Regions from separate parts of the Cobetia sp. 1CM21F genome, predicted to be linked through region 2. Evidence: predicted binding sites of a transcription regulator. Region 2 holds the regulator's gene; each other region holds the start of a gene.
What was found. Region 2 encodes PhoB, which activates phosphate uptake and scavenging genes when phosphate is short. Its sites were predicted from a motif close to TGTCATANNNNTGTCANA; they were not measured.
Positions count from the first base shown of each region.

Region 1 (7,471 bases), on a different contig from region 2:
CTACCCGGCCACCGAAGACGTCAACGGCTACCAGCAGGAAGGCTTCGGCCCGATGGACCGCTTCGTGACCAGGGAAGGCCGTCGTGCCTCCACCGCGCGCGGCTATCTGGATACCGCCAAGAAGCGCTCCAACGTGACCATCGAGACGCGTGCCACCACCGACGTCATCCTGTTCGAAGGCAAGACGGCGGTCGGCGTGAAGTACGAGCGCAAGGGCCAGGACCACCGCGTGCGTGCGCGCAAGGAAGTGCTGCTGTGCGCCGGCGCCATCGCCTCGCCGCAGATCCTGCAGCGCTCCGGCGTCGGCAACCGTGAACATCTCGAGCCGCTGGGCGTGAAGATGGTCCACCACCTGCCGGGCGTGGGCGAGAACCTGCAGGACCACCTGGAGCTCTACATCCAGTACGAGTGCACCCAGCCGATCTCGCTGTATCCGTCCCTCAAGTGGTACAACCAGCCGCCCATCGGTCTGGAATGGATGCTCAAGGGCACCGGTGTCGGCGCCAGCAACCAGTTCGAGGCCGCCGGCTTCATTCGCAGCGATGACAACGAAGCCTGGCCGAACCTGCAGTATCACTTCCTGCCGATCGCGATCAGCTACAACGGCAAGAGCGCGGTGCAGGGCCACGGCTTCCAGGCGCACGTCGGGTCGATGCGCTCCCAGAGCAAGGGCCGCGTACGCCTGACCTCACTCGATCCCAAGGCCGCGCCGTCGATCTTCTTCAACTACATGGCCGAGGAGCGTGACTGGGAAGAGTTCCGCGCCGCCATCCGCCTGACCCGCGAGATCATCGCCCAGCCCGCGCTGGACCCCTACCGCGGCCGCGAGCTGGCACCGGGTGCCCAGGCGCAGACCGACGCCGAGCTCGACGAGTACGTGCGCAACCACGCCGAGACCGCCTACCACCCGTGTGGCAGCTGCCGCATGGGCAGTGACGAGACTTCAGTGGTCGATGGTGCCGGTCGCGTGCATGGCCTCGACAACCTGCGCGTCGTCGATGCCTCGCTGTTCCCGGTCATCCCGACCGGCAACCTGAATGCGCCGACGATCATGCTGGCCGAGAAGATGGCCGACAAGATTCGTGGCCGCGCGCCGCTGCCGCCCTCCGACGCCGATTACTTCGTGATCGAACCCGGCACGCCGGCCAGGAAGCCCGCCAAGCGCAAGATCGACTCCGCTCCGATCAATGGCTGAGCACTGATCAATGACTGAGCACTGATCAATGACTAAGCACTGATCAATGGCTGAGCACTGATCAACGCCAGAGCCCGTGCGAGTCAACGCCTGCGACAGGTAGTCTGACCTCACGCACGCAAGCGCTATCGATCGTCCAAGGCCCCGCATTGCGGGGCCTTTTTCATGCCTGCCAGACAGCTTTCACTCAGCCCGGTCTGGCGCTCGCCGACTGCCTCCCCCGGGCGACTGCCCTTTTCGAGAATGAATCCGCACACCTTAGACCTTGGACGTACTGCAGGGTCGGGCAACATGGGATACGCTGAAGAGAATTCAAACAACTGTTCTAAACGCATGGCTGCTACGCTGTAGAAACGCCATGCAAAGACACCATCCCTCGCCACCCGGAGATCCTGCCATGACGCAGCTCATCCTCATCCTTGTCGCCGTTGCCGGTCTGTTGACCGTCATGGCACGCGAAGCCGGGGCCCTCGCGGCCATCGGCGTTCTCGCCATCATCGGTATCGTCGGCCTGGCGGTCGACGCGCCGGTACTGGGTTGCCTGCTGCTGATCGGCGCGGCACTGGTCGCGGTGTGTGGCCTGCCGGCCCTGCGCAGCAAGTGGCTCAGCCCGCGCCTGTTCGCGATGTTCAAGAAGGTCTCCCCCAAGGTCTCGGACACCGAGAAGGTGGCGCTGGAAGCCGGCACCGTGTTCTGGGACGCCGAGCTCTTTTCCGGCAAGCCGCAGTGGGACACCCTGACCGCACAGCGCAACGACGGCATCTCCAGCGAAGAGCAGGCCTTCATCGACGATCAATGCTCTGTCGCCTGCGGCATGACCAACAGCTGGGAGATCGCGCGTGAGCGTGCCGATCTGCCCGAAGCGCTGTGGGAATACCTCAAGCGCGAGAAGTTCTTCGGCATGATCATTCCCAAGGAATATGGCGGCCTGGGCTTCTCGGCCAAGGCGCAGTCGCTGGTGCTGCAGAAGCTGGCGGTCAACGAGACGCTGATGGTCACCGTCGGCGTGCCCAACTCCCTCGGCCCGGGCGAGCTGCTGCTCAAGTACGGCAGCGAAGAACAGAAGAACCATTACCTGCCGCGTCTGGCCGATGGCCGCGAGATTCCGTGTTTCGGCCTGACCGGCCCGCGTGCCGGCAGTGACGCGACCTCCATCCCGGACACCGGCATCGTGTGTCGCGGCATGCATGACGGCGAGGAAGTCGTCGGCATTCGCCTGAACTTCGAGAAGCGCTGGATCACCCTGGCGCCGGTCGCCACCGTGGTCGGCCTTGCCTTCCGCATGTTCGACCCCGAGCACCTGCTGGGTGACGTGGAAGACATCGGCATCACCTGCGCCCTGATTCCGCGTGACACCGACGGCATGGACATCGGCCGTCGTCACCACCCGATCGGCGCGCCATTCATGAATGGCCCGATCTTCGGCAAGGACGTCTTCATTCCGCTCAGCTATCTGATCGGCGGTGAGCAGATGGCCGGCCAGGGCTGGAAGATGCTGGTCGAGTGTCTGTCGGTGGGTCGCTGCATCACCCTGCCGTCCGGTTCCGCGGGCATCTCGCGCTACGCACTGGGCTGGAGCGCCGGCTTTGCGCGCATCCGTCGTCAGTTCAATCTGCCGGTGGCCGAGATGGAAGGCGTTCAGGAGCCGCTGGCCCGCATGGCCGCGATGAACTACATCAGCCAGGCGTCGGTGCTGCACACCGCCAACATGATCGACAACGGCCACAAGCCGGCGGTGCCCTCCGCCATCCTCAAGAGCCAGTTGACCGAGATGGCCCGCTCGCTGCTGGCCGATGGCATGGACATCCACGGCGGACGCGGCGTGACGCTTGGCCCGCGCAACTACATCGGCGTGGCCTACGCTGGCACTCCGGTCTCGATCACGGTGGAAGGCGCCAACATCATGACCCGCAACCTGATGATCTTCGGTCAGGGCGCGATCCGCTGCCATCCTTACGTGCTGGAAGAGCTGGCCGCCAAGGACGCCGATGACCTGAACGCCTTCGACAAGGCCTTCTTCCGCCATGCCGGCCTGATCTTCGGCAACGCGGCACGCGCCTTCACCCAGAGCTTCGGCATCGGCGGCAAGGCCACTGGCTTCGACGCCGTCGCCACGCCCTACGCCAGCCACATCAACCGCTTCAGCGCCGCCTTCTCGCTGTCTGCCGATGCAGCCATGGCAAGTCTCGGCTCCAGCCTCAAGGCGCGCGAGATGCTGTCGGCGCGCCTGGGCGACGTGCTCTCCAACCTCTACCTGGCGTCACTGACGCTCAAGCAGTGGCACGAATCCGAGGCCTGCGAACACGAAGAGGCGCTGTTCCACTACAGCATGCAGTGGCTGCTGCACCGCGCGGAAAAGGCACTGGATGAGCTGTTCGCCAACCTGCCCAACCGTGCGCTGGGCACTGCCCTGCGCGTGATCGCCCTGCCGCGTGGCCGTCAGTTCGCCATGCCCAGGGACAGCCTGACCCGCGAGATCGCCCGTGCCGTCTCCACCGACACTGCACTGCGCGCCAAGCTGACCGACAACACCTGGGACGCCCAGGACGAAGGCCAGCAGGACAACGCCCTCGCCCGCTACAACGCGCTGCTCAAGGACTACCCGCGCGCCGAGCCGATCTACAAGGCGCTGGCCAAGGCCTACCACAAGGGCGAGATTCCGGCCGACGCACTGTCACCGGAAGCGCGTATCGAAGCGGCGGTCGAGGCAGGCATCCTGTCCGCCGAGGATGGCGACTTCATGCGCGTCTTCGAAGCCGAGGTACTCGACATGCTGACCGTCGACCACTTCGAATTCGACGCCTTCGTGCGCAAGCCGATGGCGAGTGACGGCACCGCCTCCAACCCGCAGCAGGACGCCGCCTGATGACTGGCCGACGCCCGCTTGATCGGCGCAGGAATTGATCACTGATCACTGATCACTGATCGCTGAACCACAAAGGCCCCGCTCAATGAGCGGGGCCTTTGTCTTGGTGAGCATGTCATTCGCTTGCGTCATCTCATCCTCAGATATGACGCGCGAAGTGCTCCAGGTCACGCACGAAGGCGTTCTTGTAGGTCTCGAAGTCCTTCGGGCGCGCCTTGAAGGAGCGCTTGATGCGCTCGCGGTCCAGGCGCAACGGCGCGTCGAGGGCCGCCAGGTTGCCGACACGCGCCGCCGGATTCATGCCGACCAGCTCGCGCGGTTGATCGCCTTCGGCCTCGGCCTCCAGCCAGTCGTTGATGCCGGCGCGACGCAGCACGCTGACCAGTGAGCTGTCGGTGATGCGCACCTGCAGGCGGCCGTGATCGGACAGCTGGGAGACCAGCGCGATGCCGTGGTCGTGACCGCGATGCACCGTCGGCGTCGCCCATAGCGCCAGATTCAGGCCACGTGCGTTCTCGTCGAGTACCAGCAGCGCGGCAGAGTGGATGCGCTCGGCATCGTCGACCAGCGCGAACAGGCGCGCCATCTCATTCTCGAACCACACCCCACGCACGCCGGCGTAACTCACCAGCGCATCCAGACCCCCTTCGCGGCCATGGACTTCGGCGCACAGCATCGCCAGACAGGCATCACGTCGGGCACCGGCACTCACTTCAACCACTTTCATCGCGTTCTCCGCCACAGGCATTTTCAGCGCGCAAGACTAGCACACTCGCTCGCCGGCCGCTTATTCCGGCCTTGAGTTGCCCCCGGCGCCTTGCTTGCCAGCCTGAGCCGAGCTGGCGACGCCACACACTCGCTGCTCAGTCACAAGTTCAGCCATAAGTTCAGTCATAAGTTCAGCCTCGCTCGAATGAACATCTTCCTGTCACAAAGTTGTAAGGCGGGCGCTATAGAGTCGTCTACGCTTTTCGGACGATCATCAAAAGAACAAGAAAATGTTCACTTGATCGTCGCCATCGATCGTCAGCGGCCAGCGTCCTTCTTCTTTGTTGCGGAAGCTGGCCAGGGGAACCTCTCAGGAGTTTGACCATGCGCCGCCCGACTCATCATGCAAGCACCCGCACGACTGCCACCGCGACTCGTCGCCTCGCCAGCCTCGCGCTGGCCATCGGTTTCGCCTCCGCCTCCGCCAGTGCCCTCGCCGCCACCGAGGTGGAATGGTGGCACGCCATGGGGGGCGGGCTCGGCAAGAAGGTCGACGAGATCGCGGCCGACTTCAATGCAAGCCAGGACGACTACGTCGTCAAGCCGGTCTTCAAGGGCAACTACTCCGAGACCATGACCTCCGCCATCGCCGCCTTCCGCGCCGGCAAGGGCCCGGACATCGTGCAGATCTTCGAGGTCGGCACCGCCACCATGATGAGCGCCAAGGGCGCGATCGTCCCGGTGCATCAGCTGATGGCAGACTTCGCGCCGCAGGAAGGCACCGCCTTCGACCCGAACGCCTACCTGTCTGCCGTCACCGGCTATTACACCGACACCGACGGCAAGATGCTGTCGATGCCGTTCAACTCCTCCACGCCGGTGACCTACTACAACAAGGACGTGCTGGCCAAGGCCGGCGTCGACTCCCTCCCGCAGACCTGGCAGGAAATGGGCGTTGCGCTCAAGAAGGTCGTCGATTCCGGCGCCGCCAGCTGTGGCCTGACCACCACCTGGCCGTCCTGGGTGATGCTGGAGAACTTCTCGGCGCGCAACGACGTGCCCTTCGCCAGCCAGGCCAATGGCTTCGCCGGCACCGATACCCGCCTTGAATTCAACAAGACCGCCGTGGTCGATCACATCCAGCGTCTCGATGACTGGCAGGCCGACAAGCGCTTCGTGTTCGGCGGTCGCTTCGATGACGCGGCGCCCAAGTTCTACTCCGGCGAGTGCGCGATGATGATGGGCTCTTCCGCCAGCTATGCCGGCGTCAAGGAAAGCGCCAAGGGCTTCGAGTTCGGCGTGGCACCGCTGCCCTATGACAGCGACGTGATCGAGACACCGCAGAACTCCATCATCGGTGGCGCGTCGCTGTGGGTGCTGTCCGGTCACAGCGATGAGGAATACCAGGGCGTCGCCAAGTTCTTCCAGTACCTCTCAAAGCCCGAAGTGCAGGCCGACTGGCACCAGTTCACCGGCTATCTGCCGATCACCACTGCCGCGGCAGAGCTGACGCGCGAACAGGGCTTCTACGCCGAGAACCCGGGCACCGACGTCGCCATCACCCAGATGACCTCCGCGACGCCGACCGAGAACTCCAAGGGCCTGCGCCTGGGCAACATGGTGCAGATTCGTGACGTGATCAATGAAGAGCTGGAGAAGATCTTCTCCGGCAAGGAAAGCGTGCAGGACGGTCTCGACAACGCCGTCAAGCGTGGCGATTCGCTGCTCGAGAAGTTCGAACGCGCCAACGGCTGATCATCGCCACACCGGGGGCGGGCCCATGCCGGGCTCGCCCCCCCCCCGCTATTTTCTCCAGCCAGAGAGCGGAAAGCGCATCCGACATCCGGTGTGCTTTCCCTTCTCTCACGGCTTGATGGCGCAGGAGCGGCCGAGGCTTGCCGACTCCGTGCTACCGACGGAACCACCCAGTCCCTCCTTGCTTGCGAGACCCCTGCTGCATGGCCCATTTCAATCGACACCCCATCACGCCCTGGATACTGCTGGCGCCTCAGCTGCTGATCGTGGCCGTGTTCTTCTTCTGGCCGGCCTACCAGGCCATCGAACAGGCCTTCTATGTCGAGGATGCCTTCGGGCTCTCGCGGGAATTCACCGGGCTGAGCAACTTCGTCAGCGTGCTGAGCGAGCCGGAATATCTGACGACACTATGGACGACCACCTATTTCTCCTTTGCGGTGGCCTTCGGCGCCATGGCACTGGCGCTGGGGCTCGCCGTACTGGCCGACCGCGTGCTGCGCGGCGCACACGCCTACAAGACCCTGCTGATCTGGCCCTACGCCGTGGCGCCCGCCGTGGCCGGGGTGCTGTGGCTGTTCCTGTTCGACCCGACGCTGGGCATTCTGCCGGAGCTGCTGTCCGCCATCGGCATCGACTGGAACCACAAGCTCAATGGCGATCAGGCCATGTTGCTGGTGGTGCTGGCCTCGATCTGGAAGCAGATGAGCTACAACTTCGTGTTCTTCCTCGCCGGCCTCCAGGCGATCCCCAAGAGCCTGCTGGAAGCGGCCGCGATGGACCGCGCCGGCCCCTGGCGACGTTTCTGGACCATCACCTTCCCGCTGCTCTCGCCGACCAGCTTCTTCCTGCTGGTGATGAACGTGGTCTACGCCTTCTTCGAGACCTTCGGCACCATCGATGCCACCACCCAGGGCGGTCCGGCCGGCTCGACCCGCACCCTGGTCTAC
Region 1 covers NZ_JALNTQ010000002.1:1,244,494-1,251,964, forward strand. The annotation lists gene betA (choline dehydrogenase) at 1-1,195, shown strand, start outside; gene MSG32_RS11040 (acyl-CoA dehydrogenase) at 1,593-4,061, shown strand; gene MSG32_RS11045 (hypothetical protein) at 4,201-4,788, opposite strand; gene ugpB (sn-glycerol-3-phosphate ABC transporter substrate-binding protein UgpB) at 5,154-6,524, shown strand; gene ugpA (sn-glycerol-3-phosphate ABC transporter permease UgpA) at 6,728-7,471, shown strand, end outside.
Region 1: a site for PhoB is predicted at 4,988-5,005, ahead of ugpB (sn-glycerol-3-phosphate ABC transporter substrate-binding protein UgpB). Genes of this name have one in related genera too.

Region 2 (7,471 bases):
GATACCGCCTTCCTGCATGAGGGCCGCCTGGTGGAATTCTCCCCGACCGATCAGCTGTTCACCAACCCGCGGCGCCGCCAGACGGAAGACTACATCACGGGGCGTTTCGGTTAGCGCGCTCATGCGCGAACGTGCAGCCAGATAGCCTTTTCGCCCTGATATTGCTGACGATGGCGGCCAGATACCGCCTTTGCGCCATGGGTGAAACATAACTGCAATCAAGTGTCGGCATGCTGAGGGGGAGCCCGCTGTGTCAGTCAGTAGTGGGCCATACTTGTCACGTCATTCATGTCACGCCCCCTGACTCGGTGGGCGACTTTCCGGGAGAGGGAAATGGATATCACCAGCGATTCGCACGGCAAGCATATCTCAGAGCAGTTCAATCACGAGCTGGATGCACTGAAGACACACCTGCTGGCCATGGGCGGACTGGTAGAGAAGCAGCTGCAGGATGCCGTCACGGCATTGCTGGAAGGCGACAGTGAAACCGCCACGCGGGTGCGCGACAACGACAAGGCTGTCAACGACATGCAGCTCAAGATCGATGACGAGTGCACCCGAGTGCTGGCCCGCCGTCAGCCGGCGGCCTCCGACCTGCGCCTGGTGCTGGCCGTCATCCGCGCCACCTCCGATCTCGAGCGTATCGGTGATGAATCGAGCAAGATCGCACGCAACGCCATCTCGCTGGTCGAGAACGGCCAGAGCCCGCGCGGCATGGTCGAGGTGCGTCATCTCAGCCAGCACGTGCGCAGCATGGTGCGTGACTCCCTGACGGCCTTCGCGCGCTTCGATACCGACCTTGCCCTCAAGGTACTGCGTGAAGACGCCTCGGTGGATCTGGAATATCAGAGCGCGATGCGCTCGCTGATGACCTTCATGATGGAAGACGCGCGCCAGATCACGCCGGTGCTCAACGTGATGTGGATTCTACGTGCGCTGGAGCGCATCGGTGACCACGCCGACAACCTGGCCGAGTACGTCATCTTCCTGGTCAAGGGCGTGGACGTGCGTCACACCGATACCCATGACCTGAAGCCGCAGGACCTGGACAAGAAGTGAGCTGACGCGCTTCCCTGCCCCTGTGTAGCGTCTTTCGCCCCGCTCCTGCTTACCGGCAGGTCGCGGGGCGATTGCGTCGTGGGAGCGCGAGCGATGTCAGGCGGCCGACAGCTGCGCCGCGCAGGCGGGAGTGCTAGGGTGTGGCTCCGGTCAGCCCGCTGGCTGACCGGTTCTTTTGAGATGACGAGGACGTCGCATGATTGATGCCGTATCGGCGCTGGTCCGCGGGACCCGCATGGTCTATACCCCCGGGCTGCGCCGCTTCGTATTCGTACCGCTGGCGATCAACCTGGTGCTCTACAGCATCACGCTGTGGGTATTGTTCAACCAGTTCGGTGGCTGGATCGATTACTGGATGCTCAAGGTACCGGCGTGGCTGGACTGGCTCAGCTGGTTGATCTGGCCGGTGCTGGTGGTGAGTCTGTTGCTGGTGGTGTTCTTCACCTTCAGCCTGGTGACCAACCTGATCGCCGCGCCCTTCTACGGCATTCTGGCCGAGAAGGTCGAGCATCGTCTGGATGGCACCCTGATCGATGATGATCGCGGCCTGATGAAGATCGGCGTCGACTCGCTGGGGCGTGAAATGGCCAAGCTGGGCTACTTCATCCCACGCATGATCGCGCTGTTCATCATCGGCTTCATCCCGGGCCTGAACCTGCTCTCACCGCTGTTGTGGGGGCTGTTCTCGGCCTGGAGCATGTCGATCCAGTACCTCGACTACCCGATGGACAACCATCAGGTCAGCTTCGGTGACATGAAGCAGCGCCTCAAGGCGCGCTGGTGGCCCTCACTGACCTTCGGCGCCGCGGTGTTCGTCATGACGCTGGTGCCGCTGGCCAATCTGCTGTTCATCCCGGGCGCCGTCGCCGGGGCGGTACTGATGTGGCAGAGCCACTACCGTCAGTTGCCGGCGCCGCGTCGTTGAGACAGCCTGTCGCAGAGCTGGCTTGTCGCTGAACTGATTCGTCGCTGAACTGGCTCGTCGCTAAGTTGGCTCGTCGCTGAAATAGCCGCAGCGTCGTCTGATTGACCAAACGAAACGCCCCGCAGTCGCCTCCTTTCGAGGTGGCTGCGGGGCGTTCTGCGTTGGGCTGGCGTTCGGGTCAGATCATCACGGAATCAGCCCATCACTGGGCTAGCGCACTGCTGGCCTGGGGAGCGCTCGCCTGACAGGCGCGCTCGTCGGGGAAGTGACAGCGGAAGCGCGCACCCTCGCCGGGGTGGCTGTCGATCTCCAGATGGCCCTGATGGCGAATCAGCACATGCTTGACGATGGCAAGCCCGAGGCCGGTGCCTCCCGTGGCGGTGCTGCGGCCCTTGTCGATGCGATAGAAGCGTTCGGTCAGGCGCGGCAGGTGGACCGGGTCGATCCCGTCCCCATCATCTTCCACCTCGACCAGCAGGCCCTGGTCATCCGCCTTCCAGCGCAGGGTGATATGACAGTCTTCGGGGGTGTAGCGCACCGCATTGAAGACCAGATTCGAGATCGCGCTGCGCAGTTCCTGCTCCTCACCGCGCAGAGACAGGCTGGCATCGGCCTCGATGGAGAAGGTGTGGCGCCCCTGGGACAGGCCTTCGGCGTCGTCGCGGATATGGCCGAGCAGGGCGCTCATGTCGATGCAGCGACCGTTGTCGGACAGTTCGTCGGTTTCCAGGCGTGACAGGGTCAGCAGGTCCTCGACCAGATGCTGCATGCGGTCGGTCTGGCTCTGCATCTGGCCCAGTCCACGCTGCCAGCGCGGTGGCAGGTCATCGGCGTAATCGGAGTAGGTCTCGAGATAGCCGGCCAGTACCGTCAGCGGCGTGCGCAGCTCATGGGAGACATTGGCCACGAAGTCGCGGCGCATCTCTTCCAGGCGATAGAGGCGGGTGACGTCACGCAGCATGACCAGGCGCTCGTTGTCACCGAACAGGGTGATGGAGATCTGCAGCGTCAGGTTGTCAGACAGCGGCGACTGGAGCGTCAGCGGCTCGCGGTAGGCCAGCCGATTGAAGTAGTCGATGAAGACGGGGTCACGCAGATAGTTGGTGATGTGCTGACCGCGGTCGTGGCTGGCCTTGAGACCGACCAGCTGCTCGGCAGCGCTGTTCCACCATTCCATGTCACCGTGGTTGTCCAGCATCACCAGGCCGTCGCGCATGGCCTCGGAGGATTCCTGGATACGGTTGAGGATGCTGCGCAGTCGCTCCTGAGCCTGACGCTGGCCCTTCTGGTAGCGGTAGAGACGATCGAGCAGGTCTCCCCAGACGCCATCGCCGGGCGGCGGCTCTTCATGGGGATTGGTGATCAGCCAGGTGTAGAGGCTCTTCAAGTGCTTGAGATGGACGAACAGATACAGCGAAAGACCCAGCGCCAGGCCCCAGCCCAGATGGCCCAGCAGGCCACCGATCAGGCCGAAGCCACCGGCAAGGTAGCCGAGGCGCCATAGCTCGTTGGTCCAATAGCGCATGAATCCCTCAGGCCTGAGCGCTGAAGCGGTAACCGGTGCCGCGGACGGTCTGGATCAGATGCTGATGGCCTGTGCCCAGCGCCTTGCGCAGGCGACGGATGTGCACGTCCACGGTGCGCTCCTCGACATAGACGTTGCCGCCCCATACCTGATCGAGCAGCTGGCTGCGCGTGTAGGCACGCTCCTGATGCGTCATGAAGAACTGCAGCAGGCGATATTCGGTCGGGCCGACATCCAGTGAGTTGCCGTGGGCGGTGACGCGGTGGCTGGCCGGGTCGAGCATCAGGCCTTCGACTTCCACCGCCTCCTCGACTCCCTTGGGAGTGGTGCGACGCAGCACGGCCTTGAGACGGGCGACCAGCTCGCGCGGCGAGAAGGGCTTGGTGATGTAGTCGTCGGCACCGGCTTCCAGGCCTTGAATCTTGTTGTCTTCCTCGCCCTTGGCGGTCAACAGGATGATCGGCAGCTCCGAGGTGGTCTCGTCACGCTTGAGACGCCGCGCGAGCTCCAGGCCACTGGTGCCCGGCATCATCCAGTCCAGCAACAGCAGATCGGGCTTTTCATCGACGACGATGGCGTGGGCGTCCCGGGCATTGTCTGCCTCCAGCACGCGGTAATCCGCCATTTCGAGGGCAACGGCGATCATCTCGCGAATCGAGGATTCATCGTCGACAATCAGTACGGTCTTGGAGCTCATCGCTAGATCCCATGCAGCAGTCGGCGCACGCGCCAGAATGACAAGTCGATGACGATTACAACCCGCTTATATGACAACGAGATGACAACTGCCAGCATGGCAGCTTGCACGCAAGCCTGCCAGCCGCCTTGGAGGCGCGGCAGGCAGGCATGAACCGTGGGCTGGGGAGCAACAGAGGGCAGGGGTCGCTTTAAATTAAATAATACTAATGTTTATGCAGGAGTCAGCTCATCGGCCAGGTCGCCAGGGCGATACCGGCGAAGATCAGCAAACCCGTCCAATGATTGTTGAGGAAGGCCTGGAAGCAGGGCGCACGCTCACGCTCCCGGATCAGACGTTGCTGCCAGACGAAGGTGACGGCGGCGGCGGCCAGCCCCAGCCAGTAGAAGATGCCCAGCGCCAGCTGCAGGCCGATGCCGATCAACACCACCAGCATGCCCAGCTGCAACAGGCCGATCATCAGCTTGTCGGCACGCCCGAACAGCACGGCGGTGGACTTGATGCCCACCTTGAGGTCGTCGTTGCGATCGACCATCGCGTAGGCGGTGTCGTAGGCCACCGTCCACATCAGGTTGGCCGCGAACAGCCACCAGCCGTAGGTCGGCACCTCCTCCAGCGTCGCGGCGAAGGCCATCGGAATCGCCCAGCCGAAGGCGGCGCCCAGCACCACCTGGGGCAGATGATGGAAGCGCTTCATGAACGGATAGCTGGCCGCCAGCAGCACGGCGACGATCGACAGCAGCACCGTGGTCAGGTTGGTGAAGCACACCAGCACGAAGGCGGCCGCGACCAGCCCCCCGAACAGCGTCAGCGCCTCGCGTTCCGAAATGCGGCCCGAGGTCAGCGGCCGGTCTCGCGTGCGCTCGACATGCTTGTCCCAATGGCGATCGGCGTAGTCGTTGATGACGCAGCCGGCGGCGCGCATCAGATAGACCCCGGCGATGAAGATCAGCAGGGTCGTGCGCTCGGGAATGCCATCTGCCGCCAGCCACAGTGCCCACAGGGTCGGCCACATCAGCAGCCAGGTGCCGATGGGGCGGTCCAGCCGTGTCAGGGCGAGGTAGTCGGCCAGTCTGGAAGGACGCGAAGCGGCGGAAGTGGATGACGCGGTCATCGGGGCTCCTGGGCGGATGGTAGTGGGCAAGGGAAGAGAGAGAAACGAGGCCAGTCGGCCGCAAGGCTCAGGCCAGCTGCAGCGCGTGCTGGAAGGCCGGTGTGAAGCCCTCCTGCACCAGCACCTTGAAGCGACCATGCGAGAACATCGAGCGGCGCATCCACAGGCTGGTGGTGCGGGCCAGCGGCCTGGGGCTCGAAAGCACCAGCGGGGCGCGGCTGACATCGATGGCGCTGCGGGTCAGGTCGGGCTGGCGAAACAGCCAATGGCCCAGCGAGCGCTCGCCCAGCGTCGAGAGGCGGTGACCGTGGGCCAGGTCCAGCGCCGCCAGCGAGCGTGCGATCACCCATGGCGTATCGCCATGACAGAGTGCCACTTCGCGCCGCCAGACATGCCGGCGTGGGCCGATGCCCAGCAGGCGCGCCTCATCCAGCCGCGCGGGGCCGGTGTCCTGCAGCAGCAGGCGCACGCGCAGGCCCTGAATGGGCTGGCCATCGCGTTCATCCTGCTGCTGCATGGCGCTGGCAAGACGCTGGGTCAGCGAGTCCGTCGAGGAGAGCCACGCCCACCAGCCGGCCGGCATGACACCCTGCAGTGCGGCAGCCGGCTGCCAATGGCGGCGCACCGCCGCCGAAGCAGCGGGCATGACGCGCGTGGGCAAAGGCCAGCGAGGCGCAGGCTGGCACAGGGACTCGGCTGACGAATGAGGCGCCTCACAGGTGGAGGTCTGTGGCGTGAGCGCTGCGTGATGAGGCTCGCCTGCTGGGCATCGGACCACGGTGAATTCCCTGTCAGGATGACGAAATGGCGAGTCTAGCATGGCCGGGCGGCAAGGCCTCCCGCTCAGGCATGCCTGCACTGCTGGCGGGCTGGTATGCTGGGCGCATTCATCGGCGTTCATGACGGACGCTGCTGGCGCTCTTTCATCAGCGCTTCCCTCGGATCGATCTCAGGAGATGGTGCCATGCGCGACCCTCGCACCCTTGTCATCATTGGTACCGGCATGGCGGGCATTGGTCTGGCGCGCGCGCTGCGTGCGCGTGACAAGGACAGCCGGCTGATACTCATCAGCCAGGACAGCGGCCACGATTACGCCAAGCCCATGCTGTCCACCGCCTTCGCCAAGAAGATGTCGGCCACCGATCTGTCGCGTCAGGCGCCGGTGGCGCTGGTGGACGAGCTGAATGCCGAGCTGCGTACCCATCAACGCGTCACTGCCATCGATGGTGATGCCCGCCAGCTATGGCTGGGCGAGGAATGTCTGGCCTATGACGAGCTGGTGCTGGCACTCGGCGCCGCGCCGCGTCGTCCCTTCCCCGTCGCCGCGGAAGTGGCCTCACGCGTGCAGAGCATCAATGACCTCGACGACTATGCGGCCTTCTGCGCGACGCTGACGAAGGCCCGCGAGCGCGGGGAAAACGGGCACGTGGTAATTGTCGGTGCCGGACTGGTCGGCTGTGAATACGCCAATGATCTGACGGCCGCCGGCCACTGCGTCACGCTGGTCGCGCCTGAGGAAACTCCGCTGGATGGGTTGCTGCCGCAAGCGCTGGGGCAGCGTCTGGGTGTGGCGCTGGATGGACTCGGTGTGACGCGTCGCCAGGGCGAGATGGTCGAGACCATCGCCGCCAGCTCAGGCGAGGAGGCCGAGCGCCAGGCCGCGCCGGTCGAGGTGCGTCTGCAGAGCGGTCGTCGCCTGACGGGCTCCGTGGTTCTGCTGGCCACCGGGCTGGCGCCGCGCATTCGTCTGGCGCAGGCCGCGGGCCTGAGCGCCGGCGGTGATGGCATCCGTGTCGACCGCCACCTGGCCACCTCACAGCCGCATATCTGGGCGCTGGGCGATTGCGCCAGTGTCGAGGGCGTCAATGCCATGTACGTTCAGCCGCTGCAGATGGCCGCGCGCACCCTGGCAGCCAACCTGTGTGGTGAGCCGAGCGTGCTCGACTGGAAGGCGTGGCCGGTGCTGGTCAAGACACCGGCCTTGCCGGTGGTGGCCTATCCGCCGCGTTCGGCCGTGGCACGCTGGGAAATCACCGGTGAAGGCGATGACCTCGAAGCGCGTGCACTGGATATGAACGAACGCTTGATTGGATATGCGTTGACAGGCGTCGCCGTTCGCAGGAAAGTCGAGCTAGCGCGGCAGGCGCCGCC
Region 2 covers NZ_JALNTQ010000004.1:81,596-89,066, reverse strand. The annotation lists gene pstB (phosphate ABC transporter ATP-binding protein PstB) at 1-114, shown strand, start outside; gene phoU (phosphate signaling complex protein PhoU) at 334-1,059, shown strand; gene cysZ (sulfate transporter CysZ) at 1,256-1,984, shown strand; gene phoR (phosphate regulon sensor histidine kinase PhoR) at 2,187-3,509, opposite strand; gene phoB (phosphate regulon transcriptional regulator PhoB) at 3,517-4,206, opposite strand; gene ubiA (4-hydroxybenzoate octaprenyltransferase) at 4,430-5,320, opposite strand; gene MSG32_RS13575 (chorismate lyase) at 5,388-5,966, opposite strand; gene MSG32_RS13570 (FAD-dependent oxidoreductase) at 6,285-7,471, shown strand, end outside.

Region 3 (7,471 bases), on a different contig from region 2:
CGACCGCGAAGGTACCGCTGCCCTGCATCGGCACGCACTCATGGTGCTCACTGGCATTGGCACAGCGGAGCAACTGCTGGCAGATCTCGGCGGTCTTGGTGTTGAAGTCCTGATCCCAGGAGCCCCAGTCCTTCATCATGGCGGCCTTGACGCTCTCACTGGTGGTCAAGGGACCGGGAGTCAGCAGGTACGGATGTTGAATGCTCATTGGTATATACCAGTTAATTTGCACAAAAAAAAGACGGCCAACGGCGTAATCAAGTCGCCTGTCGCCAGCGTTGGGCACGGGTCAACAGCAGATGACTGACCACCGCATGCAGCAGCTTGACGCCCAGACAGGTGAAGAAGATCAGCACTGCCATGGCGGCCGCGCTGGCGAAGTGCCCGGCTTCGTCGAGATGCATCACCGCGATGGAGGCCAGTCGGGTATCGCTGTTGTAGAGAAATACCACTGCCGAGACGGTCGTCATCGCGTTCATGAACAGATAGGCCGAGATATCCAGCACTGACGGCAGAGACACCGGCAAGGTGATGCGGCAGAAGGTCTTCCAGAACGGCACCTTGAGTGAGGCTCCGACCGCCTCGAATTCCCCATCGAGCTGCTTGAGCGCGGTCACCGAGGTCAGATGGCAGACGGTATAGAAATGCACCAGGGTGTTGAGCACCAGAATCGCGAAGGTGCCATAGATCCAGTTCAGCGGATTGTCGGCCTGGTTGAAGTAGAAGATGTAGGACAGACCCAACACCATGCCCGGCACGGCCATCGGCATCATCGCCATGAAGTGCAGCCCCTGGCGCAGCGGGCGATAGCCCTGACTCTTCTCGGTCAGCCAGGCGTTGAAGAAGATGACCAGCGTGCCGATCAAGGTGACCCAGAAGGCCAGCGTCAGCGAGTTGAGCCACGCGTCCCAGCCACCACCCGCCAGCGCCTTGAAGGCGTAGTGATCCAGGGTCAGGCTCAGGTTGTAGGGCCAGAACTGCACGAGCGAGGCATAGATGGCGGTGCCGATCACGGCCAGAATCGCGGCGGCCACGCCATAGCAGAGCAGCGCGAAGACCCAGTCACGCAGCGGGCTTGGCGTCGGCTGCCAGGGCACGGCGCGCGCCGAGAGCTGCGCGACCTGACGGCGCTGGATCCAGCGGTCCACCGCGAAGGACAGCAAGGCCGGCAACAGCAGGATGACGCTGACCACCGCGCCCATCTGGAAGTTCTGCTGCCCCACCACCTGACGATAGACATCGGTGGCCAGCACACTGAACTGCCCGCCGATGATCTTCGGCACGCCGAAATCGGTGATCGCCAGCGTGAAGGCCACGAAGGCACAGGAGATGATGCCGTAGCGCGCGCCCGGCAAGGTGATGGTCAGAAAGCTGCGCCATTTGGGCGTTCCCAGCGCATCCGCGGCTTCATAGAGACGGGCATCGCTGTTGCTGAGCGCCGTCATCATGATCATCAGCGCATGCGGGAAGATCCAGAAGGTCATGCCCATCACGATGCCGATGGGGCCGTAGATGCTCTCCCCCAGCAGCACATCCTTGAACCAGCCCTGATTGCCGAACAGATACACCAGACTGATGGCTGGCAGCAGTGACGGTGCCAGTAGCGGCAGGATGGACAGCATGCGGAAGACGCGCTTGCCCGGCATGCAGGTACGGGTGATGCCGTACGCGCACAGGAAGGCCAGACTCACCACCGTCAGGGTACTGATCAACGCGATGCTGACGGAATTGATGATCGAGCCGACCAGCGCCGGCGTCTGCACATAGCGCGCGAAGTTGGCCAGGCCGACGAAGTCGCCACTGCGGTCCTGCACGCTCTTGATCAGCATGGTGGCCAGCGGCAACAGCAGCCCGATGACCAGCAGCGCCAGGGCCAGCAGCAACATCAACAGACGCAAGCCGGACTCGCCTGATAGCCGACCCGACAAGGGCAATGCGCGCGCCATCATGCCTGCGCCTCCACCAGCGGATACAGGCGGATCGCCTCGGAGGGCAGACGCACCCCCACCTGGGCACCGACCCGCACGCCCAGTGACTCGCTGTCCTTGAGCGCCACATCCGCCGACAGTGTCTGCCCACAGCCCTCAAGCGTCAGAGTGATACGCAGGAAGGCGCCGAGAAACTCGACGTGCTCCACTTGCGCCGACAACCCCTCACCCACTGCGCACAGCGAGACGGCCTCCGGGCGAATGGCCAGACGCGCCTGATCCAGCCCCTCAAGATCATGCGCCGCGCATTCCAGACGCTGCTGACCCAGACGCAGGGTACTGGCGTTCTCGGGACAGCATTGCAGGAAGTTCATGCTGCCGATGAATTCGGCCACGAAGGCGCTCGCCGGCTGACGGTAGATCTCGGCGGGGGTGCCGATCTGCTCGATCACACCATGGTTCATCACCACGATGCGGTCCGCCATGGCCAGGGCCTCTTCCTGGTCGTGGGTCACCATGATGGTGGTGACGCCCAGCCGTGCCTGCAGCGCCTTGATCTGACTGCGCAGATGCAGACGTACGCGCGCATCCAGCGCTGAAAGCGGCTCATCGAGCAACAGCAGCCCCGGCTCGGTCGCCAGCGCCCGCGCCAGTGCCACGCGTTGCTGCTGGCCCCCGGACAGGGCCGCCGGATACTTGCCTTCACTGCCGGCCAGGTCCACCAGGGTGAGCAGCTCCGTCACGCGCCGGCGCATCGCGTCACGCGCATCGCGCCGATTGCGCAGCCCATAGGCCACGTTGTCGAACACGGTGAGATTGGGGAACAGCGCATAGGACTGGAAGACGATGCCGAAGTCGCGCGCCTGGGGCGGCAGACGCGAGATGTCCTGGCCGCGCTGGTGGATGGTGCCTTCGCTCTGCGGCGCAAGCCCGGCGATGGCGCGCAGCAAGGTGGTCTTGCCACAGCCGGAGGGGCCGAGGAAGCACACGAACTCGCCTTCGCGGATCGCGAGATCGATCTCGCTCAGGGCCGTGAACTGGCCATAGCGCTTGGTGAGGCCGCTGATCTTGAGGTGGATGCTGTCTGACGACGCAGAACGCGTGGTGAGTGCCTGAGGCGCTGCGTCACGCGCAGGCGCCCGGGCTGCAGGGGCGGATACCGCGCGAGGCGAGGCGCCGGCAGTCGCTGGCGGCGCTTGACGCGAGGCGTGATGACGCGGGGGTGCGGTCACAAGAGACATGCGAGAAACTCCCGACCCCGGCGCAAGGCGCCGGGGCAATGACGAAGGTGGCTGGGCGTGACTTACTGACTGTCGGACTTGCCGTCGTAACGGCGCTGCCATTCGGCGAGCACTTCATCCCGCTGGTTGGCCGCCTTGGCAAAGTCAGCCTCGATCATCATCTCGGTGATATTGGCCGGATAATGCTCGATCGGCTTGGCCACCCCCGGATAGGCCACGACCGCATAGCCTTCGTTGTAGAGTTCATTGGCCGGCTTGGACACTGCCCAATCCATCAGTGTCTGCGCCGCCTCACGCTTGTCGGTGCCCTTCATGATCGCCGCGGCTTCCATGTCCCAGCCCAGCCCTTCCTCGGGGAAGACCAGGTCCACCGGTGCACCCTGTGCCTTGAGGCGCGCGCCTCGGAAGGCGAAGGACACACCGACCACGGCCTCGCCGGAACCGGCCAGATTGCAGGGCGCGGAGCCTGAGTGGGTGTAGCGGGCAATGTTGTCGTGCAGGCGGTCCATGTAATCCCAGCCGCCGTCGTCACCCCACAGCTGCAACCAGCTGGCGACATCCAGATAGCCAGTACCGGAAGAACTCGGGTTGGGCATGATCACGTGGCCCTTGAACTCGGGACGCGTGAGGTCTTCCCAGGACGTCGGCTTGGGCACTCCCAGTCGCTCACCTTCGACGGTGTTGTAGCAGAGCGAGGCGACCCAGGCGTCCATCCCGACCCAGGACGGGTCCTGGCCATCACGGTAGGCGGGGTCGACGAACTTGGTATCCAGCGCCTCGACTCCCTTGGGGGCATAACGCGACAGCATGCCTTCCTTCTCGAGCACCAGCAGGCTGGTCGCGGCCAGGCCCCACACCACATCCGCCTGCGGGTTGTCCTTCTCGGCCAGCAATCGTGCGGTGATCACGCCCGTGGAGTCGCGCACCCATTTGATGTCGATATCCGGATGCGCCTGCTGGAAGCGCTCGGCATATTTCTGCAGATCATCGGACTCCACCGCGGTATAGACGGTGAGCTCGGTGGCCGCCTGGGCATTGAGGGAAACGACCAGACCAACGGCACTGGCCAGCAAGGAACGGGTGAGGAAGGAACGGGGCAAGAAGGACATCGGGACTCTCCAACGCTTGGAATGAATGGCTCTCGCCATCTGGTATATACCAAGAGTATGAGCGGGCCGAATGACACCCCCGTGACAGTCAGTTGAAGGCCCGGTGAAACAGTGTTATCTCATATAGTGTCCCTGCAGCGCGGGCTCAGGGCTTGTTCTTGAGCGTGACGGTGATGCACAGCGCATTGTGCAGCCAGCGCTCTTCGTCATAGCCGATGGGACGATGCTGCTCATCGAAGGTAGCGCGACGCACGGTCAGACCGGGGCTGCCCATGGCGACCCCCAGCTCCCGAGCGGCCTGCTCCCCCAGCGACTCGGAGTAGAAGCGCAGCTCACGGTGGGCCAGCGTCAGGCCGTAGCGCCCGCGCAGCTCCGCCCACAGTGACACCCCGAACTGGCCCTCCTCGAGCAGTCCCGGGGCGCGCTCCGGCACCACCCACATCGACTCGCTGAGCACGGCGCGCTCATCCACGAAACGCCGGCGGCGAATATGATAGAGCGGTGTCTGGGCGGCCAGGCCAAGCGCTTGCGCAGCCGGTGGGTAGGCCTGAACATCGGTCAGCAGCACTTCCGTGCGTGGCCGCCGCCCCTGCGCCGTCACATAGTCATTGAAGCCGGAGTCACGCGTGGGGTCGTAATCCAGCCGCGGCGGCGACACGAACCACCCACGGCGATTGCTGCGATGAATGCGCCCTTCCCCCTCCAGCTGCCCCAACGCCTGACGCAACGTCACGCGCGTGGTATCGAAGCGCTCGGCCAGCACTCGTTCAGAAGGCAAACGCCCCTCTTCAAAGGCATCAGGGTCCTTCAGCTGTTCGCGCAGGCGATCGGTAAGGTGGAGGTAATACGCATCACTCATGACGGGGAGTCCTGACAAAAGATGAAGAGGGTTGCCACTACCGGGTAATAGCACGGCGCCACTTGCCCCGCCGGCGAAGAAAATGCCCGGGACTCTGCGCCGCCAAACGGCTGGATGCTCCAGAAACTATCACATTCGCGTGACTCGCACTGGCCTGCCAGCTTATGTGCCGCTGACGCTGCAGGATTTCATGACAGCCGCCTGGTTGAGCTCACAGGCGAAGATGGTGGTGGGAGAATCCTTGGCCGCGAAGAAACGCATTTCCAGCATCCCCGGTTCAGCCGCTGAGCCCAGCTTGTTGTCAGCCAAGGCCTGCTTGAAGGTAGCGAGTTGTTCGGGCTTGACGTCAAATTTCACGATCAAGGTGGGCATGGAGATGCCCCTTATAGTCAGTGGTTGTCATCGGCCCAACGGCAAGAGCTGCTGCGTCACGTGGCAGCAGCTCTGTCTCGGGAAGTGACTGACACTATCTTTCGCTGCCTGGCTGAAAAACCCGCGGCACGGAGAAAGACTTTCAATGAAACCTTGAACACGGAAACGTTGGAGTACCCGGCAACAAGGCTGACCAGTTGGTGCTGAACGCACTGCCAGGACGCTGATTTCCCTGTTTCCAGACTGATGGCCATGGGTAGGCAATGGCGTACGAAATCATCTTCACGCCATTCCCACCAGCAGTACTCTCCCACCCATAACTCCTGCAAAAAATTCCATATACGGAAATCTATTTCTACATGTGAAAAACAGTTTGACACCTTTGACGTCACTTCATAGCCTGTAGGCCAAATTCAGGAGGAGTGATGCATGCGCACTGACAAGAACTTCATCAACAACGAATTCGTCGCCTCATCCCAGGGCGAGATGATTTCGGTCTACAACCCGGCCACCGAAGCACTGGTAGGTCAGGTGCAGGCAGCAACCACTGACGAAGCGCTTGAAGCGGTGAGCATTGCGGCCAAGGCTCAGAAGGACTGGCGTGCCAAGACCAGCACCGAGCGTGCCGGCTACATGCACAAGCTTGCCGAGGCTCTGATGGCGCGCAAGGATGCCATCGGCCAGGCATTGGCAGATGAATCCGGCAAGAGCCTGGAAGACGCCACCAATGAAGCCGTCTACGCCGCCGACATCACGCGCTACCACGCCGAGTGGGCACGTCGTATCGAGGGCGAGATCGTCCCCAGCGACACTCCCAATGAAAGCCTGCTGCTGCAGCGCGAGCCCATCGGCGTCGTGGCCTGCCTGATTCCGTTCAACTACCCGGTGTTCACCCTGCTGCGCAAGATCGCCCCGGCGCTGATCACCGGCAATGCCGTGGTCGTGCGTCCGAGCAACAACACCCCGACCTCCGCCTTCGAGATCGCCAAGGCGATTCAGGATGCCGGCATTCCGGCAGGCATCGTCAACATCCTGGCGATGGACCACGGCACCGCAGAAGCCGTCTGCACTCACCCCAAGGTGGGCATGATCACCCTGACCGGTAGCGTCGGCGCCGGTCGCAAGGTGCTGGAATATTCCCAGGTCAACATCGCCAAGTCCTCACTGGAACTGGGCGGCAAGTCACCGGCCATCGTCGAGCCGGATGCCGACCTGGCCAAGGCAGCGGCACAGATCGCGGCCTCTACCCTCACCAACTGTGGCCAGCTGTGTACCGCCATCGAGCGTGTCTATGTGCACGAATCCGTCTATGACGATTTCGTCGCCCAGCTGAAGCAGCAGATGGAAGGCGTCAAGTTCGGCAACCGTCTGGAAGATGCCAGCCTGATGGGGCCGCTGATCAACGAGAATTCGCGTCTCAACATCCATCAGATGGTGGAACGTGCCATCGATGACGGCGCCACTCTGGAAATCGGCGGCTACATCCCCGAAGGCACGGGTCACTTCTACCCGCCGACCCTGCTGACCGGTTGCCGTCAGGACATGGAGATCGTGCAGGAAGAGATCTTCGGCCCGGTACTGCCGGTGCTGACCTACAGCGATGTGGATGAGGCGCTGGCACTGGCCAATGACCACCAGTTCGGTCTGGCCTCCGTGGTCTTCACCGAGAACTATCGCACTGCCATGAAGGTCGCCAACAACATCGAAGCCGGCGAGCTCTACATCAACCGCACCCCGGCGGACCCCTACCAGGGCTACCACGCCGGCTGGAAGCGCTCTGGCCTGGGCGGTGATGATGGCAAGCACGGCATGCTCGACTACACCCAGACCCGTCTGGTCGTGATGAACTACTGATCACGCCATTCCGTTTTAGCTGTCACGCCTTCGGGGAACCCTCTCCCGGAGGCGCTGACGCCCTACCCCATTTCTTTCCGGAAGCGCGCTGTTGGCGTCGAATGACGG
Region 3 covers NZ_JALNTQ010000002.1:403,727-411,197, forward strand. The annotation lists gene MSG32_RS07375 (2-aminoethylphosphonate--pyruvate transaminase) at 1-208, opposite strand, end outside; gene MSG32_RS07380 (putative 2-aminoethylphosphonate ABC transporter permease subunit) at 258-1,949, opposite strand; gene MSG32_RS07385 (putative 2-aminoethylphosphonate ABC transporter ATP-binding protein) at 1,946-3,169, opposite strand; gene MSG32_RS07390 (putative 2-aminoethylphosphonate ABC transporter substrate-binding protein) at 3,232-4,278, opposite strand; gene MSG32_RS07395 (UTRA domain-containing protein) at 4,424-5,137, opposite strand; gene MSG32_RS07400 (antibiotic biosynthesis monooxygenase) at 5,300-5,509, opposite strand; gene aldA (aldehyde dehydrogenase) at 5,939-7,363, shown strand.
Region 3: a site for PhoB is predicted at 4,348-4,365, ahead of MSG32_RS07390 (putative 2-aminoethylphosphonate ABC transporter substrate-binding protein). Genes of this name have one in related genera too.

Region 4 (7,471 bases), on a different contig from region 2:
ATGTGAAGGAGGATCTGCGTGCGGGTCGCCTGATCGAACTGCTGCCGGAACATGCCGCGCCGCCCTCGCCGCTGCAGCTGCTGTTTCCGCCGGCGCGCGCCCAGCCGCGTCGCGTGCAGGCGTTTGCCCAGCACCTGGTCGAGACCTTCAGCGAACCGGCCTGATCAGGGCACAGGCGCACAGCCGCCTCGTCATTTGCTGGCTCGTCGTCTGTCGATCTGGCGAGACATTTGCCGCAACCAGAACGCCAACACCTCTGTGCGCATTGCGCGCGACAGAGGTGTTGGCGTCTTGCTTTGCGCGTGTTGCGGACATGCCTCAGGGTCTGGGCCTGGATCTGGGGATGGGCCTGGTTACAACACGACCTGGCGCACCCTGGCCGAGACCCACTCGGAGGCGATCACGGTAAACAGGATCACCACGAAGATCATGCTGACCTGGTTCCACGCCAGCACATTGAGCGAGGACTGCAGATTGAGCCCCAGTCCACCGGCCCCGACCAGTCCCAGAATCGTCGACTCGCGGATATTGATGTCCCAGCGGAACACGCTGATGCCCCAGAAGGCCGGCAGAATCTGCGGCACCACGGCGTAGTTCATCACCTGCAGCCCCGAGGCACCGGTGGCACGCACGGCATCGACCTGACGCTCATCGATCTCCTCGATGGCTTCGTAGAGCAGCTTGGCGACGAAGCCGATGGAGCGCAGCCCGATGGCGATCACCCCCGCCAGCAGCCCCGGGCCGATGATGGCGACCAGCAGCAGCGCCCAGATCAACGAGTTGATCGAACGCGAGGCCACGATGATCAAAAGCGCCAGCGGACGGATGAAGCGCACGCTCGGCGTGGTGTTGCTGGCGGCGAGGAAGGCGACCGGCACGGCCATGATCACGCCGAGCACGGTACCCAGCGTCGCCATGTTGAGGGTGTCCCACAGCGGCTGCCACAGGCGCCCCAGGTAGCTCCACTCAGGCGGGAACATGCGCCCGCCGATATCGGCCGCCTGGGCGGGCGCATCCTCCACGAAGGCCCAGATGGTGTCTTCATTCATCACCTGCCAGCAGTAGACGCTGAACGCCACCAGCCAGAACAGGCCAACCCACTTCACCAGGCGCTGACGCGACGAAGAACGCTGCCAGACAGGGGCGTGAGACGAGGAACTGTCTGTCATGACTGTCATTGCACCCACCGACGGATATAGGAAGAGGAATATTCCACCACCAGCACGATGGCGATGATCATGATCAGGATGGCGCCGGCGGAATCGTATTCGTAACGATCGATCGCCGTATTGAGTGTCGCGCCGATCCCGCCCGCGCCGACGATGCCGATCACCGAGGACTCACGGAAATTGATGTCGAGACGGTAGAGCGACAAGCCGATCAGGCGCGGCATGACCTGAGGCTGCACGGCATAGTTGACCACCTGCCACCATCCGGCACCGGTGGCACGAATCGCCTCGATCTGGACGGCCTCACAGGCTTCAATCTCCTCGGCCAGCAGCTTGGCGACGAAGCCGATGCTGGCGAACGTCAGCGTCAGAAAGCCCGCGAAGGGCCCGAAGCCGAACATGGCCACCAGCAGGATGGCGATGATGATTTCCTGGAAGGAGCGCGACAGCGTGATGATGGAGCGGCACAGGAAATAGATCGGCGCCGGGGCCAGATTGCGTGCTGCGCCGATCCCGATGGGGATCGAGATCAGAATGCCCGCCAGCGTCGAGGTCCAGGTCATGGTCAGGCTCTCGATCAGCCCTTGCTGGATATCACGCCAGCGCGACGTGAAATCCGGGACCAGGAAGCCCTGCAGGAAGCGCCAGCCGCGGATCATGCCTTCCTGGACCCGTGCCCAGTCGACCTCGATGGTCGAGGTTGCCACCACCAGATAGGCGATGGCACACAGCATGAACAGCCAGGCATGCCAGCGACGCTTGAACATCACCGGCGGGCGCTGCCAGCGGGTCGGCATGGTGGAGGAAGAGGAAGCTGGCGTTGTCATGTCGCCGCCACCATCTGCTCGCGCGGTGCCTGCGGGCGCACCGCCGGTTCATCTGCCGCCTCCTCGGCGCCCTCTTCCGGATTGAGCTGCGTCCAGTCCTCGGCACCATAGATGGTGGTCAGCACCTCGTCGGTCAGTGCGTCCGGCGGGCCATCGAAGACCACTTCCCCGGCACGCAGCCCGATCAGGCGGTCCGTGAAGTTGCGGGCCAGCATCACATCGTGGATGTTGATGATCGCCGGCAGGCCACGCTCGCGGCACATGCCCTGGATCAGACGCATGATCTGGCGCGAGGTCTTGGGGTCCAGTGAGGCGGTCGGCTCATCGACCAGCAACAGCTCCGGATTCTGCTCCAGTGCCCGCGCGATGCCGACTCGCTGACGCTGCCCGCCCGACAGCTCATCGGCACGCTTGTCGTGACGCCCCGCAAGCCCCACCCGCTCCAGCAATGCAAACGCCTGCTGCACGTCTGCCGCCGGATAACGACGCAACAGCGAGCGCCAGTACGAGACATAGCCCAGTCGGCCTGACAGCACGTTTTCCATCACCGTCAGACGCTCGACCAGCGCATATTCCTGGAAGATCATCCCGATACGCCGACGGACGCGGCGCAGGTCGCTCCCCTTGAGGCCCGTCAGGGACTCGCCGGCCAGACTGATCTCGCCGGAGGTCGGCTCGACCAGCCGGTTGATGCAGCGGATCAAGGTCGACTTGCCCGCCCCTGACGGGCCGATCAACCCGACCACCTGCCCTGCCGGTACCTCAAGACTGACGGCATTGAGCGCCAGATCGCCTGTCTTGTAGGTCTTGGTGACTTTCTCTAGTTTCAGCACGTTTGACTCCCGCCCCTGCCGATCAACGGCAGTGGTATTGAACGTTGTTCGCCGCGTCGATCTTGCGGATGACTTCCCACTCCTTCTTGAAGGAAATCGGGATGAACCGGGTTTCCCCCACCGGCGTGAATTCTTCTGCCAGTGACGAGCCTTCCCACGGGAAGGTTCTGAAGGCGTCCTTGATCTTCTCCTGCAGCTCCGGCGTCAGGTTGTGCGCCATGCCGTAGCTGGTGGTCGGGAAGGTCTGGGAGGTATACAGCGTCTTGAGCTGCTCGGGCTTGATCACACCGCGCTGCTCCATGCGACGGGCGACCTTGTTGGCGATCGCGGCGGCCGGGTAATCCTTGTTCGCCACACCGAGTACCGAGTTGTCATGCTTGCCGGAAAACACGGGGGTGAAGTCGGTCCCGGCGGTCATGCCGTAGTCGGATTTCAGAATCGCCGACGGTGCCTTGTAGCCGGAGTTGGAGGTCTCGGAGGTGAAGGCCATCTCGCGGCCCTTGATGTCCTCGACCTTGTCGATCCCGGAGCCCGGATAGGTGATGATTTCCATCTCGTAACCGAAGGAGCCATCGTCCGCGGCCATCATGGTGAAGGGACGAAAACCGGCACAGGCCACCGCCAGCGGGGTGGAACCGGTATTGAAGCCGGCAATCTGCAGACGGCCGGCACGCATGGCCTCGATCTGGGCGGCGTTGGACTGCACCGGGAAGAATTGCACCTTCTTGCCGGTCTTCTCGGCCAGATACTCCAGAAAATCAGACCAGGCATCGGCGTAGACTGCCGGGTCTTCCACTGGGGTGTAGGCAAATACCAGGGTGGCGGGGTCCTTCAGTTCGGCGGGGTCCGTGGGGATATCCGCCACCATGTCGCCATCGGCATCGCTGTAGCGTTCGCCCAGACTGAACTGCGCTTGCGCCAGCGTCGGCACCAACAGCAATGAACCCAACCACCATCCAAGACGCTTCATTCCCTTCTCCCGTGTGTTCTCTGGTCTGCCCCCCGCCTCGCGCGCGGGACAGATATCATCAGCTGGCGACGCCACCCGACAATATTCACTTATCCATATAAGCCAATATTTTAGACTGGCGGCACTGGCGTTCAGGGGCCTGGCCCTTCACGACCTAGGCCCTTCACGACCTCCCGGCCAGCCACATATGGCATCAATTCGGGAGGTCGCGTTACGCCCGTCATGTCACTGCCTGATCCCTCTTGCGGGGTTCAACGGCAGTTGTATTGAACGTTGTTGGCGTCGTCGATCTTGCGGATGACTTCCCACTCCTTCTGGAAGGAGATCGGCACGAATTGCGCTTCACCGGACTCGGAGAACTCCGCTGCCAGTGAGGAGCCTTCCCAGGGGAAGCTCATGAAGGCGTCCTTGATCCTGGCCTGCAGCTCCGGCGTCAGGTTGTAGGCGACGCCGTAGCTGGTGGTCGGGAAGGTCTGCGAGGTATAGAGCGTCTTGATCTGGTCCGCCTCGATCACGCCGCGGTCTTCCATGCGCCCCATCACCGAATTGGCGACGGCAGCGGCGACGTAATCGTGGTTGGCGACGCCGAGGATGGAATTGTCATGCTTGCCGGAGAACTCCGGCGTGAAATCGGTACCGGCGACCATGTCGTAATCGGCCTTGAGGATGGCAGACGGTGCCTTGAAGCCGGAGTTGGAGGTCTCGGAGGTGAAGGCCATTTCCTTGCCCTTGATGTCCTCGACCTTGTCGATGCCGGAACCCGGGTAGGTGATGATTTCCATCTCGTAGCCGTAGCTGCCATCCGCCGCCGCCATCATGGTGAACGGGCGATAGCCGGCACAGGCCACGGCCAGCGGGTTGGAACCGGTATTGAAGCCGGCAATATGCAGACGACCCGCACGCATGGCTTCGATCTGGGCAGCGTTGGACTGCACCGGGAAGAACTGCACCTTCTTGCCGGTCTTCTCGGCCAGGTAATCCAGGAAGTCAGACCAGGCATCGGCATAGACCGCCGGGTCTTCCACCGGCGTATAGGCAAATACCAGCGTGCTCGGGTCCTTGAGCTGTGAGGCATCCGTCGGAATATCCGCCACCAGATCCCCATCGGCGTCGTTGTAACGGCTATCCAGACTGAACGCCGCCTGCGCCATCGAAGGAACCAGCATCATCGCGCCTACCACCAAGCCAAGCGTCTTCATATTCCCTGCCCCTTGAGTTTTTTTCGTTCGAACCGAGATCCAGCTGCGGATGTAAAGTAGGCGCTTCGTATGAAGATTGGATGACGCTTGCATTGCGAACGTGATGCGCTCGCATGACAGTCCAAAGACAACGCCCTGGAGCGAGCGTGACAAGGCGACTTTCACGATTATCTGAAAATATGAATTTCCATATGTATTTTCCGATAACGGCTCGCGCCGAGGCCGACAGGCCCCGTGATGCCCCGCTATCGTGGCCTTCTCCCCCGCTGATTGACGTTCATTTGAAGATGGCGAGCTGAGCACTTCGCTACGCGATGAAGCTGTCTTGCCTGACAGACACCCAGCACGTCTTGAAGGTCGCGCTTTCGAGAACGCTGATATCCACTCGCTCTTTACACCCTGCCATCGTGAGCCAGAGGGCATGGCGCTGATCCGAGAGCTTGAAGCAAAGGGCTTGGAGACGAGGGCCTGACGCAAAGGGCTTGGCCACAGCGTCTGGAGACAGGATCTGAACAAAAGAGGCCCAAACGCAAAAGCCCCCGGCAGCCAGCGGCTGCGGGGGGCTTTCATCATTCGAGTTTTCATCACCCGGGGCACTCAGCTGCCATCAGGCAGCGATGTCATGCCTCAGTGGCGCTCGTTCTTGAGCACGTCGGCGTAGTTCTTCTTCTGGTAACGAGACTGGGTATCGCTCGCCTTGTTGCTGGCACTGGACTTGGCTGACTTGGCCGCCTGGCTGGCGTGTGATGTCCTGGCCGACGCCTTGCTGCTTGCCGTGGCCTTGTGGGATTGGGCGGCAGACTTGGCGCTGTTCTTGGACTGGCTGTACTGGGACTTGGCGCTGTTCTTGGACTGGGAGTACTGAGTCTTGGCGCTGTCCTTGTGAGCCTCAAGCGTCGGATTGCCGGCCAGTGCCACGGAGGAACCGGCCATGCTGGCCACCATCAGTGCTGCGATCGTCAACTTGCGCATCGTGTCTACCTCGTCATCTTGCATGAATAGCGAGTCCTGGAGGGCGTCCCTCGAGGTTTGTCATGAGCAGACACTAACGTGTTGATATTCAAGCTCGCAATTGTCGATCCCTGACATGACGATTTCTTTCACCTTATCCGAAAGTTGTAGCCATCTCGAGACGAGCGTGTCTCATCTGGCACCTGTCCCACCCTCGCCCGCCGCATGGCTTTGCCCTGCGCCGCACTCCCCCAAAGCGACAAAAATTCATCAGTGAACGATTGTCTTCATTTCATGGGCACTAACGCCGGCTGGCGCGTCGATCAGGCTTGACCCAGCGCCAGAAAAACATTGTTATTTACTTGAGAAGAAAATTAAGTCACTGACAGGAAATAACCGAGCCGCAGCCACGTCAGTGAATGACATTCTTCACATCACAACAACAATGCCTCTCTGCCGACATCGGAGCCCAGAATGCCTCACGCGACCTGCACCTCAGACGATCACTTCATTCTCACCATCAGCTGCCCGGCGACGTCCGGCATCGTGGCGGCCATCACCACCTTCCTGACCACCCATGAGTGCTACATCAGTGAGCTGGCGCAATACGATGATGAGGACAAGGGGCAGTTCTTCTTCCGCGCCCGCTTCCGCTTCAATGAAGGCGTCGAAGGCGATATCGCCCAGATGCGTCAGGCCTTCGAGGACGTGGCGGCTCCCTTCGAGATGCAATGGCAGATCCACGGTGGCCAGGACAAGATGCCGGTGCTGATCATGGTCTCCAAGTTCGACCACTGCCTGGACGACCTGCTCTATCACTACCGCAAGGGTGAGCTGGACATGCGGATCACCGCGGTGGTCTCCAATCACCTCGACCTGCGCCCGATGGTCGAGCGCGAAGGCATCCGCTTCGTCTACCTGCCGATCACCAAGGACACCAAGGCGCGCCAGGAAGCGGCCTTGATGGACATCGTCGACGAGACCGGCACTCAGCTGGTGGTGCTGGCGCGCTACATGCAGATTCTCTCCGATGAGCTGTGCCAGAAGCTGGCCGGGCGCGCCATCAATATCCACCACTCCTTCCTGCCGGGCTTCAAGGGCGCCAAGCCCTATCACCAGGCCCACGCCCGCGGGGTCAAGCTGATCGGAGCCACCGCTCACTACGTCACCGCGGATCTCGACGAAGGGCCGATCATCGATCAGGCCGTACAGCGGGTCGAACACAACTTCGCCCCGGAAGATCTGGTCGCAGCGGGCCGCAATACCGAGACCCAGGCACTGACCAATGCCGTGCGCTATCACATCGAACACCGCGTCTTCCTCGCCAATGATCGCACCGTGATTTTCAAGTAAGGCGTCAAATAAGACTTCAAACAAGTCCTCAAGCAAGGCGTCGCACAAGCCTGCAAGACAGACCACGTGTGAATCATCGGCCGTCACCCAAGGGAGGAAGCGCAGTCATGAATACCCAAGCGACACCCACCGCGAGCGCGGACGAGACACTCGCACAGCCCACCGCCGC
Region 4 covers NZ_JALNTQ010000002.1:210,680-218,150, forward strand. The annotation lists gene MSG32_RS06525 (LysR family transcriptional regulator) at 1-164, shown strand, start outside; gene phnE (phosphonate ABC transporter, permease protein PhnE) at 354-1,169, opposite strand; gene phnE (phosphonate ABC transporter, permease protein PhnE) at 1,175-1,936, opposite strand; gene phnC (phosphonate ABC transporter ATP-binding protein) at 1,993-2,829, opposite strand; gene phnD (phosphate/phosphite/phosphonate ABC transporter substrate-binding protein) at 2,852-3,799, opposite strand; gene phnD (phosphate/phosphite/phosphonate ABC transporter substrate-binding protein) at 4,051-4,998, opposite strand; gene MSG32_RS06555 (hypothetical protein) at 5,626-5,970, opposite strand; gene purU (formyltetrahydrofolate deformylase) at 6,424-7,302, shown strand; gene folD (bifunctional methylenetetrahydrofolate dehydrogenase/methenyltetrahydrofolate cyclohydrolase FolD) at 7,410-7,471, shown strand, end outside.
Region 4: a site for PhoB is predicted at 5,111-5,128, ahead of phnD (phosphate/phosphite/phosphonate ABC transporter substrate-binding protein). Genes of this name have one in related genera too.